2 regions of the Rhizobium sp. SVR5-9E genome follow, and region 1 is predicted to be linked to the other one. Evidence: predicted binding sites of a transcription regulator. Region 1 holds the regulator's gene; the other holds the start of a gene.
The links. The regulator LexA, encoded in region 1, represses DNA repair genes until DNA is damaged. The targets are predictions, from matches to a motif close to TGTTCNNNNTGTGTTCNG.
Positions count from the first base shown of each region.

Region 2: ACPYOJ_RS25895 (putative DNA modification/repair radical SAM protein) is a predicted target of LexA. The motif match lies at 1,808-1,825, and genes of this name have one in related genera.

Region 1 is NZ_JBNDHS010000005.1:6,877-11,849, reverse strand. Features, by position in the region: gene eno (phosphopyruvate hydratase) at 1-171, opposite strand, end outside; gene kdsA (3-deoxy-8-phosphooctulonate synthase) at 311-1,153, opposite strand; gene ACPYOJ_RS04440 (VOC family protein) at 1,150-2,028, opposite strand; gene lexA (transcriptional repressor LexA) at 2,235-2,951, shown strand; gene ACPYOJ_RS04430 (ComEC/Rec2 family competence protein) at 2,932-4,973, opposite strand, start outside.
Region 2 is NZ_JBNDHS010000076.1:2,049-7,021, reverse strand. Features, by position in the region: gene ACPYOJ_RS25905 (glycosyltransferase family 4 protein) at 59-1,108, opposite strand; gene greA (transcription elongation factor GreA) at 1,119-1,595, opposite strand; gene ACPYOJ_RS25895 (putative DNA modification/repair radical SAM protein) at 1,831-3,063, shown strand; gene ACPYOJ_RS25890 (UdgX family uracil-DNA binding protein) at 3,063-4,514, shown strand; gene ACPYOJ_RS25885 (T6SS phospholipase effector Tle1-like catalytic domain-containing protein) at 4,537-4,973, opposite strand, start outside.

The DNA of each region.
Region 1 (4,973 bases):
GCGCTTGCCGCCGTCGCGAACTTCAACGGCTTCGTGGGCGCCGGTCGAAGCGCCCGACGGCACCGCCGCCCGGCCCATGCTGCCGTCTTCGAGATAGACATCGACTTCAACGGTCGGATTGCCACGGCTGTCAAGAATCTCGCGGGCAATAATGTCGGTAATTGCAGTCATGGTTTCTCCTGCTCGGTGGCGGTTAAATCGTTTGAAATCGTCTTAATCGAAGACGCGCAAATTACAATGGCGCTTTGAGCGTCCTCCGCTGCAGCGATCGTACGTGGCCTATTACACGATCATGTCAGACTTTTGAACGTCAGTTCTTCGCGATTGCGTCGAACGCCAGCAGCTTTTCGAGAAGCCGCGGCATGTCCTTCAGATGGACCATGTTCGGGCCGTCGGACGGGGCGTTGTCGGGATTCTCATGTGTCTCGATGAAGACGCCGGCAACACCGACGGCGACAGCGGCGCGCGCCAGCGTTTCCACGAATTCGCGCTGCCCGCCTGACGAACCACCCTGCCCGCCCGGCTGCTGCACCGAATGGGTAGCGTCGAAAATCACCGGCGCGCCCATCGCCGCCATGATCGGCAGTGAGCGCATGTCGGAAACCAGCGTGTTGTAGCCGAAGGAGGCACCGCGCTCGCAAAGCAGGATGTTCGGATTGCCGGTCGCATTCAGCTTGCCGAGGACGTTCTTCATATCCCACGGCGCCAGGAACTGGCCCTTCTTGACGTTGATTGCCCGGCCAGTCTTGGCGGCGGCTACCAGAAGGTCCGTCTGACGGCTGAGGAAGGCAGGGATCTGCAGGATATCGACCACCGTAGCGACTTCCGCGCATTGCTCTTCCGTATGGACATCGGTCAACACCGGAAAACCGAACTCCTTTTTCAGATCGGCGAAGACTTCCAGCGACGTTTCAAGCCCGATGCCGCGCTGGGCGGAAAGCGACGTGCGGTTCGCCTTGTCGAAGGACGACTTGTAAACGAGGCCGATGCCGAGCTTCTTGCAGAGTTCGCTCAAAACGCCGGCGACCATGAAGGCGTGCTCGCGGCTTTCCATCTGGCAGGGACCGGCAATCAGCGACAGCCGGCCGCTGTTGGAAAACACAACGCGCCCGGCGCCTTCGCCGACTGCGACTTCGGAGTTGGTATTGCTCATGGGGTCTCCTCAAAGGCGAAGATTGCACCCTGGCCGGGCGCAGGCTTCACCAGAACTCTGTTGCTGATGCGTGTATAGGTCATCCCGTTAGCAGCCAGAAGGGCCTCTGTCACGGTAATATCTCGGGTGCGGAAAACGATGGCGCTGCCGCGGAGCCCCTTGTCGGCCAACGGCTGTGCGACATCGAAATAGGCTTCCATCCCCTCCTGAGACAGCAGACTGATTTTGACGTTGGGAGTTGTGACTGCGAGGCCGAAACTGGTGCTCTCTACCTTTGCCCCGGACGCCGCCAGTTGGACGAAAGAGCCAAACGCTTCTGGCTCCGGCGCGCTTAGCACGACCTCCCGAATACCGGCTACGCCATTTTCGTGTTTTTCCAGCGCGTCATGGTTGGCGGGAAAGGCATTGATGCGCTGGCAGGCAAAGAGAAAGAAATCCGGCGCCCTGAGATCGGCCGCAAAAGCGAGCTTGAAGGCGCCGGTCGATTGCGAGCCATCCGGCATTTCGATCGGACGCGAAAACTCCAGCATGTCGCCGCCGCTCTGCCTGGCATTCATGAAGGCAGAATGATCGGCGTCCGCATCCTCTGTGCTAAAAGCGACCGCAGAAAACCCGTCATTGCCGCACCGGAAGCGAAAAGCCTGGTCGCGCGCCACAAAAACATTGCCCCCGCGCACGGATGTTTCACATTTCTTCGCATTCTCGATACCAAGCGGCTCGAGATAGGTCTTGTCGGCAAAGAAGATGCAAGCGTTCTCCGTTCCGAACGGGTGGCCGCCCTCTGGCGCAATGGTAAATCCCAGCCTTCCCAGCCGCTCGCGCGCCAGGTCGATGTCCGTGACCGGTAGGACAAGGTGATCCAGTGGATGAGGCATCGGGCGCGTCTCCATTTTTCCAGTGCTCCAGATTTGCGCGGCCTGTTCCCCCGATGCAAGCTGCAAGCGGTGACCCGGCAAACAAAAAGTCCCAAAATGAATGCACTTCAGAAAAAGTTTTACCGAAATTTAGGTACTTGCGGAACACATATGGAACATATAGTGTCTGTTCTGGCTTTGTTTCACGAATCTGGGGTTAAACTTCGATGCTGACGCGCAAACAACAGGAGCTTCTCCTCTTTATTCATGAGCGGATGAAAGAATCCGGCGTCCCGCCATCCTTCGACGAAATGAAGGATGCGCTGGATCTCGCCTCCAAATCCGGCATCCACCGCCTGATTACGGCGCTTGAGGAGCGTGGTTTCATTCGTCGCCTACCGAACCGGGCTCGCGCACTTGAGGTGATCAAGCTTCCGGAGGCCTACAGCCCGAGCATTCAGCCGCGCCGCGGCTTTTCGCCAAGCGTCATCGAGGGTAGCCTCGGCAAACCGCAGCCGGTAGCAGCCCCGCCGAAGCCGGCGAACGAAGACAACAACAGTGCTGTTTCCGTTCCCGTCATGGGCCGCATCGCGGCCGGCGTGCCGATCTCGGCAATCCAGAACAATACCCACGACATCACCGTCCCCGCCGATATGCTGGGGTCGGGCGAGCACTACGCACTTGAGGTCAAGGGCGATTCGATGATCGACGCCGGCATCTTCGACGGCGATACGGTCATTATCCGCAATTCAAATACCGCAAACCCCGGCGACATCGTTGTCGCACTGGTCGATGACGAGGAAGCGACCCTCAAGCGGTTCCGCCGCAAGGGAGCCTCGATCGCGCTTGAAGCCGCAAACCCGGCATATGAGACACGTATCTTCGGGCCGGACCGCGTCAAGGTTCAAGGCAAGCTCGTCGGCCTCATTCGCCGCTATCACTAACCGGCAACGCATCCCCGGCAAATGTGCCACTGCGCCAATCATAGGCGCGGTGCCGGCTCCAGGGGCGGTCGAGTGTTTCGAAAGCGGTTGTGACGTCTGCGGCGCCGTTTCCAAAGCGTAACTCGACGGCGCCGGTTTTCCTCAGGGTTTCGCCGGTAAACAGCATTGCTCCGGATCGGCAGGTGCCGGACCGCAGCTTGACCGGCGTCACGACGATATCCGCTGTGTCGCAAGCCGGGCCGAAATAGGCCGCATTTTCGATCACTGCGAGGATGGAGCCGTTCTCGAGCTCTGCCGTGCACCAGGCTTTTTTGACGCAGGTGAAATGGCCTGCCGAAGCGGCGTTCCGCATCGCATCTCTTGCTTCTTCCTGTTGCGTCGGAGAAAGCCTCAATCTCTCCCCGTCTTTTGCCGAAGGCGGGGCCGAGGCGGTATCAAGCAATTTTGGCGGCCGGTGGTCATCGATAACCAGCGCTCGTTTCCACTGGTCGAAAATGAAATCCGGCGGGCGTTCGCGGTTGGAGGCGAGAGCGGATTGCCTGACGATTGCAACAAGACTTCCATCTTCGGCAATCACGACATCTGGCGCGGCTCTACCGGGCATGAGCGCAACGGCAAGCGTTGAACCGGCGATGATCGCTGTTCCCATATGCCTAAGCCGGGTGCGCAGCAGCGTGAGCAGCAGGAAGCCGGCGACCGCTGCCGGAAAATACCAGCCGGGCAGCCTGCCCACGCCGATGTCGCCGCCCCAGGACGACACCGTCTTGGCAACCGCGATTACGAGATCGAGACCGAAACCCACCACCTTCCACGGCAGCACGTCTAGCCCGAAGGGCATCAGCAGCATGGCAAGCAGGCCTGCAGGCATGATGACGAAGGAAATGATCGGCATGGCCGCGAGGTTGGCCGGCAGACCGTAGGCCGTCAGCCGGTGGAAATGCTCGATCGAGAACAATGCTGTCGAAAAGCCGCCGATGACGGATGTGAGCAGGATTCCGCCGAGAAAACCGGAAACGGAAACCAACAGCCGAAGCGATCGCATTTTTGAAAAAGGGCTTTCGCGCATCGGCCGCTCCTTCCAAAGCGCATATCCCGCGACCAGCGCCAGAGTGGCGGCAAAGGACATCTGAAAGCTCGGACCCATGATTTCGGAGGGCGAGATTGAGATGATGAGGAGTGCCGAAAGCGCGACATTGCGGAGGCTGATGGAGGGCCGGTCGAAGAAGACTGCAACCAGCATGATTGCCATCATGATGAAGGCGCGTTCGGCCGAAACGGCAAAACCTGAGATCAAGAAGTAGGCCGTCACCGCCGCCAGAGCACCCGCCGCCGCAATCTTTTTCGTCGGATAGGCCTGAGCGACACCCGGAAAGAGGCTGAGTATCGAACGGAATCCGACAAAGAAAATACCCGCCGACAGCGCCATGTTGAGCCCGGAGATTGCGATGATATGGGCAAGACCGGACTGACGGAGTGCCTCTGTCGTCTCGCTGGAAATTGCCCGGCGCTCGTCCGTCACCAGCGCGGCGGCAAAAGCACCGGTGTCACCGGGCAGGATCGACCTTATGCGATCGCCAATACTGCTGCGCAGGCGATAGAGCCATTCCAGCCAATTTTCGCCGAAATTTCGAGCGTCCTCCTGCCCCGGTGGCACCGGCACTGGCGCACCATAGAAAAAGCCGTTGGCGCCGATGCCGTCAAAATAGGTCTTGACGGCAAAGTCGTTCAAGCCCGGGAGCGCTGGCCCGGCCGGGGGCGTCAATCGCGCCCTGCCCTTCAGCCAGGTGCCGGTCTCGAACTCGGCTTTCCGCCCTCGTGCAACGACGGTAACCCGCGCCGGCGGCCGCTTCAACAACGGCTGCTCCGTGGCCCGGACAGATAGAACGTAACGCCATCCGCCGCGGCCATCGCCTTCCCGCCGCTCGACCCGGCCGGTCAGCGTCGTGGTCACGGCGGAATCGAGCATCAGCGTTGCCGCGCGCCGCGTCTCGAATTGCGCGGCCAATATGCCGCAAAGGATGA
Region 2 (4,973 bases), on a different contig from region 1:
GTCGTGGGTTGATGTCCTTGGTTGTTGGTTCGCCGCTCGTTGCGGAAAATGCTCACCGCTAATGGGCAAGCATTTCTTCGTAAATGGCGCCGATGGCAAGCGCTTCGCGCATCAAGTCGAAATCCGATCTGGTCTTCTCCAGAGCTTGTTTGCCAAGGGTTTCGGCGGCTGCCGGGTCAGCAAGATACGGTGCGATCGCTGCCGTCAGCGCTTTACCATCGCCGGCAGCAACAACGGTACCGTTTACCCCGTTCTCGATCATCTCCGCATAGGCCCCTGCGTCCGAGGCCACCACGGCGGTCTGCGATGCCATCGCCTCCAAAGGCGTCAGCCCGAATCCTTCGTTGCGCGAGGGGGCGACATAGAGCGTCAGGCGCCGGTACCACACCTTGATATCCGGCACCTCGCCGAGAAACACGATCCGGTCGGTCAGTCCGGCCGCGGCGATTTCGGATCTGAGCTGGTTTGCAAAGGCGGTGTGTTCTGGCGTAACCCTGCCGGAGATCACCGCCGTCCACTCGGGAAATTTCGGCAATAGCTCGATCATCGCCTTGACGAAGAGATCCGTGCCCTTCTGATGGCGGATGCGGCCGAAGCAGCCGACGAGGTATTTGCCGGGCAGGCCGGTCGCTTCGATCGCGTCTTCGGCGGTCTGCGGCGGGTGGAAGAGGTCGAGATCCACGCCGTGGCGGATCACCGTATGCGGGACTTCGAGGAAGGAGCCGGAGCGGGCGCTGGTGGCGATCACGGCGTCCATCTGGCGGATCAGGAAGCGTGTGTAGCTCGTGTGTCGCCGCTGCGCCGCCGAGGTGAACAGCAGTTTCAGCGGCATGCGAAAGACATGCTTGAGTATTATCCCTGCCGCCATCTCGTTGTTTCGCCGCGCATGCCAGATGCGATGGCGGCCGTTGCGTGGCCGGCGCCAGAGCCCGGCGAGTTGCGTCCACCGGAGCTTGGGCAGGTGATCCGGCAAGCCGGGACCCAGCGTCGCGATCTTCACGCCGAGCTTGATCTGGCAGGGGATGAGCTGAACGATCGTGGACGTGACGCCGGAAAGCCGGCGCTTGAAGTTCGGCGCAATGATCTCGACGTCGCGGATATCAAGCACGATCTGACGATCAGCCCCAGGAGATCGACAGAACTTCGTAGGCCTTCGAGCCGCCTGGCGCGTTAACCTCAATGGAATCGCCGACTTCCTTGCCGATGAGCGCACGGGCGATCGGGGAGGAGATGGAAATGCGGCCGGCCTTTACGTCGGCTTCCTGGTCGCCGACGATCTGGTAGGTTTTTTCTTCCTCGGTGTCTTCGTCGACAAGCTTGACCTTGGCGCCGAACTTGATCTTGTCGCCCGACATCTTCGCAAGGTCGATCACCTCGGCGCGGGCCGTCAGATCTTCCAGCTCAGCAATGCGGCCCTCGTTGTGGCTCTGGGCCTCCTTGGCTGCATGATATTCGGCATTTTCCGAAAGGTCGCCATGGGCGCGGGCTTCGGCGATTGCTTCGATGATGCGAGGGCGCTCCTCCTGCTGACGCCAGCGCAGTTCTTCCTGCAGCTTGACGAAACCACCCTGTGTCATCGGAACCTTATCTACCATTTTCCTGTCCTTCGCACTTCGCGTCCCAGGCAGAGACACAAAAGAAAACAGGTCCCGAAGGGGAACTTCGGAACCGTGCAATAATCATAGCTGCCTGCTTATAACAGATCGCCGCCGCGGATTTCCATAAAATTCGTATTGATGATCGATGCCCGGCTCACGGTTCGCTGGCGTACGGTCAAAACCAGCCGCTCCGCATTGACTTTTAAAGGCGGAACATATAGTGAACATAACGATGAAGAAGTCGCTCAAAGAACGATTGGCCATCCTTTCGGACGCTGCGAAATACGATGCTTCCTGTGCTTCCAGCGGCACAACGACACGTCATTCAGCGGCAAGTGGCGGGCTCGGTTCGACGGAAGGTTCCGGCATCTGCCATGCCTATGCGCCGGACGGCAGATGCATATCGCTGCTCAAGATCCTGCTCACCAATTTCTGCATCTATGATTGCGCCTATTGCGTGAACCGCTCCTCCAGCAATGTCGAACGGGCTCGCTTCACGCCGGACGAGGTGGTCTGGCTGACGCTGGAATTCTACCGGCGTAACTATATCGAGGGACTGTTTCTCTCCTCGGGCATCATTCGCTCTTCGGACCACACGATGGGGGAGATGGTCCGCATCGTGCGGGAGTTGCGCACGACGCATAATTTTCGCGGTTACATCCATCTGAAATCGATCCCGGAGGCTTCGCCCGAGCTGATCGATGAGGCGGGGCTTTATGCTGATCGGCTATCGCTCAATATCGAGTTGCCGACCGATAGCGGCATTGCCCGGTTGGCGCCTGAAAAGAAGCCGTCCAGCATTCGCCGCTCGATGGGCGATCTTCGGCTGAAGATCGAGGCGGCCGAGGAGCCGACGCTTCAAACGAAGCAGCGCAAGCGGTTCGTTCCGGCAGGGCAAAGCACGCAGATGATCGTTGGAGCCGATGGGGCGAACGATGCGACCATCCTGGGCGCCAGCGCGCAGCTCTACGGCAGCTACGGGCTTCGACGCGTTTACTATTCGGCGTTCAGCCCCATTCCTGACGCGTCAAGGAACCTGCCGCTCATCAAGCCGCCGCTGATGCGTGAGCACAGGCTCTATCAGGCGGATTGGCTCTACCGGTTCTACGGCTTCGGCATAGACGAAATCATTTCTCCGCAAGCCGGCGGAATGCTGGATCTCGACCTCGATCCCAAGCTTGCCTGGGCGCTCGGTCATCGCGCCGACTTTCCGATCGACGTCAACAAGGCCGATCGTGAAAAGCTGTTGCGGGTGCCAGGCCTTGGCACAAAGACGGTGAAGGCCATCCTGTCCGCCCGCCGCTTCCGCACGCTTCGTCTTGAGGACCTGTCGCGGCTCGGCGTCTCGATCCGGAAGGTGCAGGCCTTCGTCACTGCCGAGGGCTGGACGCCCCGCCGCCTGATCGACCGTCCGGACCTGCGCGCCATGTTCGAGCCGAAGCCTGAACAGCTTAGGTTGCTCTGATGCGCCGGATCGTACTGGAGGGGCGGGGAGATTTCGGCGAATGGCGTGATGCCGCTCGGGCCCTTGCGGCAGCCGGCGTGCCGCCCGAGGAGGTCGAATGGCTGGAAAAGGGCGGCGACAAGCAGCTTTTCTGGAAACACGACGCCCTGCCGCCCCAGCCCGCCGGCGGGCAGAAGCAGATGACAGTGCCCGCTGCCTTCATCGAGGTGGCGAGCGCGGTGATCTGTCATTCCGATCCTATCCGCTTTTCGCTGCTCTACCGGCTGCTCTGGCGGCTGCAATCAGACAAGAAGCTGCTCGACGTCATTTCGGACGAGGATGTCTCGCGCGTGCGCCTGATGGAAAAGAGCGTACGTCGCGACGCGCACAAGATGACCGCTTTCGTGCGCTTCAAGGAAGTCGGTTCCGGCATTTCGATGAATGGCCGGCGCAAGTTCCTCGCCTGGTTCGAACCAGACCATCATATCGTCGCGAAAACGGCGCCGTTCTTTCAGAAGCGCTTCAACGACATGGACTGGATCATCCTGACGCCGAAGGGCTCGGCGGGATGGGACGGCCGGAAGCTGACGATCAGCAACGAACCTTGTGAAAAGCCCAATTTGACGGACGCCGCCGACGAACTCTGGCGCACCTATTACGCCAGCATCTTCAATCCGGCCCGCCTCAAGGTGAAGGCGATGCAGGCGGAGATGCCGAAGAAATATTGGAAGAATCTGCCGGAAGCCGATCTTATCCCCAGGCTCATCGCCAATGCCGAAAGCGAGGTTCTCGCCATGGCGGAGCGGCAGGCGACGCAGCCGCTGCCGTTCCATGACCGGCTGCAAGAGGCTGCGGGCAACGCTCCTGCGCAACCAAAGGCACCGGGCGGAACGCTTGAGGCGCTTCGTGAGGAGGCGGCCACTTGCGCGCGCTGCCCGTTGCATGCAAGGGCGACCCAGACGGTATTCGGGGAGGGGCCAAGTAATGCCGCAGTGATGTTCGTCGGCGAGCAGCCCGGCGATCAGGAAGATCTCGCCGGCCGCCCCTTCGTTGGTCCTGCAGGGAAGGTCTTCGATCAGGCGATTGCGGAAGCCGACATCGACCGCGCGACGCTTTACGTCACGAACGCCGTCAAGCATTTCAAATACGAGCCGCGCGGCAAGCGCCGCATCCACCAAAAGCCCAATATGGGCGAGGTGAAGCATTGCCGCTGGTGGCTCGAGCTTGAAATCGAACTGGTGAAGCCGAAGTTGATCGTCGCGATGGGCGCAACGGCGCTCGCTTCTCTCACCGACACCAAGCATCGGCTTTCGGACATTCGCGGGCAGGCAATTCCGATGGCCGATGGGCGGCTGTTGTTTGTGACGGTGCATCCAAGTTACCTTCTTCGCATTCCCGACGAAGTGCGCAAGGAAGAGGAACTCGCACGGTTCACGGCGGATATGCGGCACATCAAGCACTTGGCGGCGTAGCCGCAGAGAATGATTCAAGCCGTTAAGAAACGAAGTTAGGGTTGGAAGGCAGGTTCGGCGGATCGTAGGAGCCGGCGTCCATTCGCTCCTTGACCGAGACATGGATCAGCGCATCGTCGGGAATGAAGCGGCGGTCGCTTTTGGGCAGATAAAGCGCGCTCCGGTTCCCGTGCTCACGCCAGGAATGTTCCGGCACGCGCCGCGGGACGTATTCAAGGATTTTCCATGCGGCGGTCATGGAGTCGTGGAGAGGTGCCGTGGGCTCCAGCGGTACATATTTCTTGTTACCCTTGCCGAGCACGATGTCGTTGACCGTGCGCGTGACATAGATGAGGCCGGCCGCCCGCGTTTCCTCGATCATCCAGGCGAGCGGGATCTTGACCGCTGCGCTCTGCGCCTCCGGATAGCCGCCGCCGATATCACCGTGGACCCCGGCAAACCACACCTCGCGGAAATTCT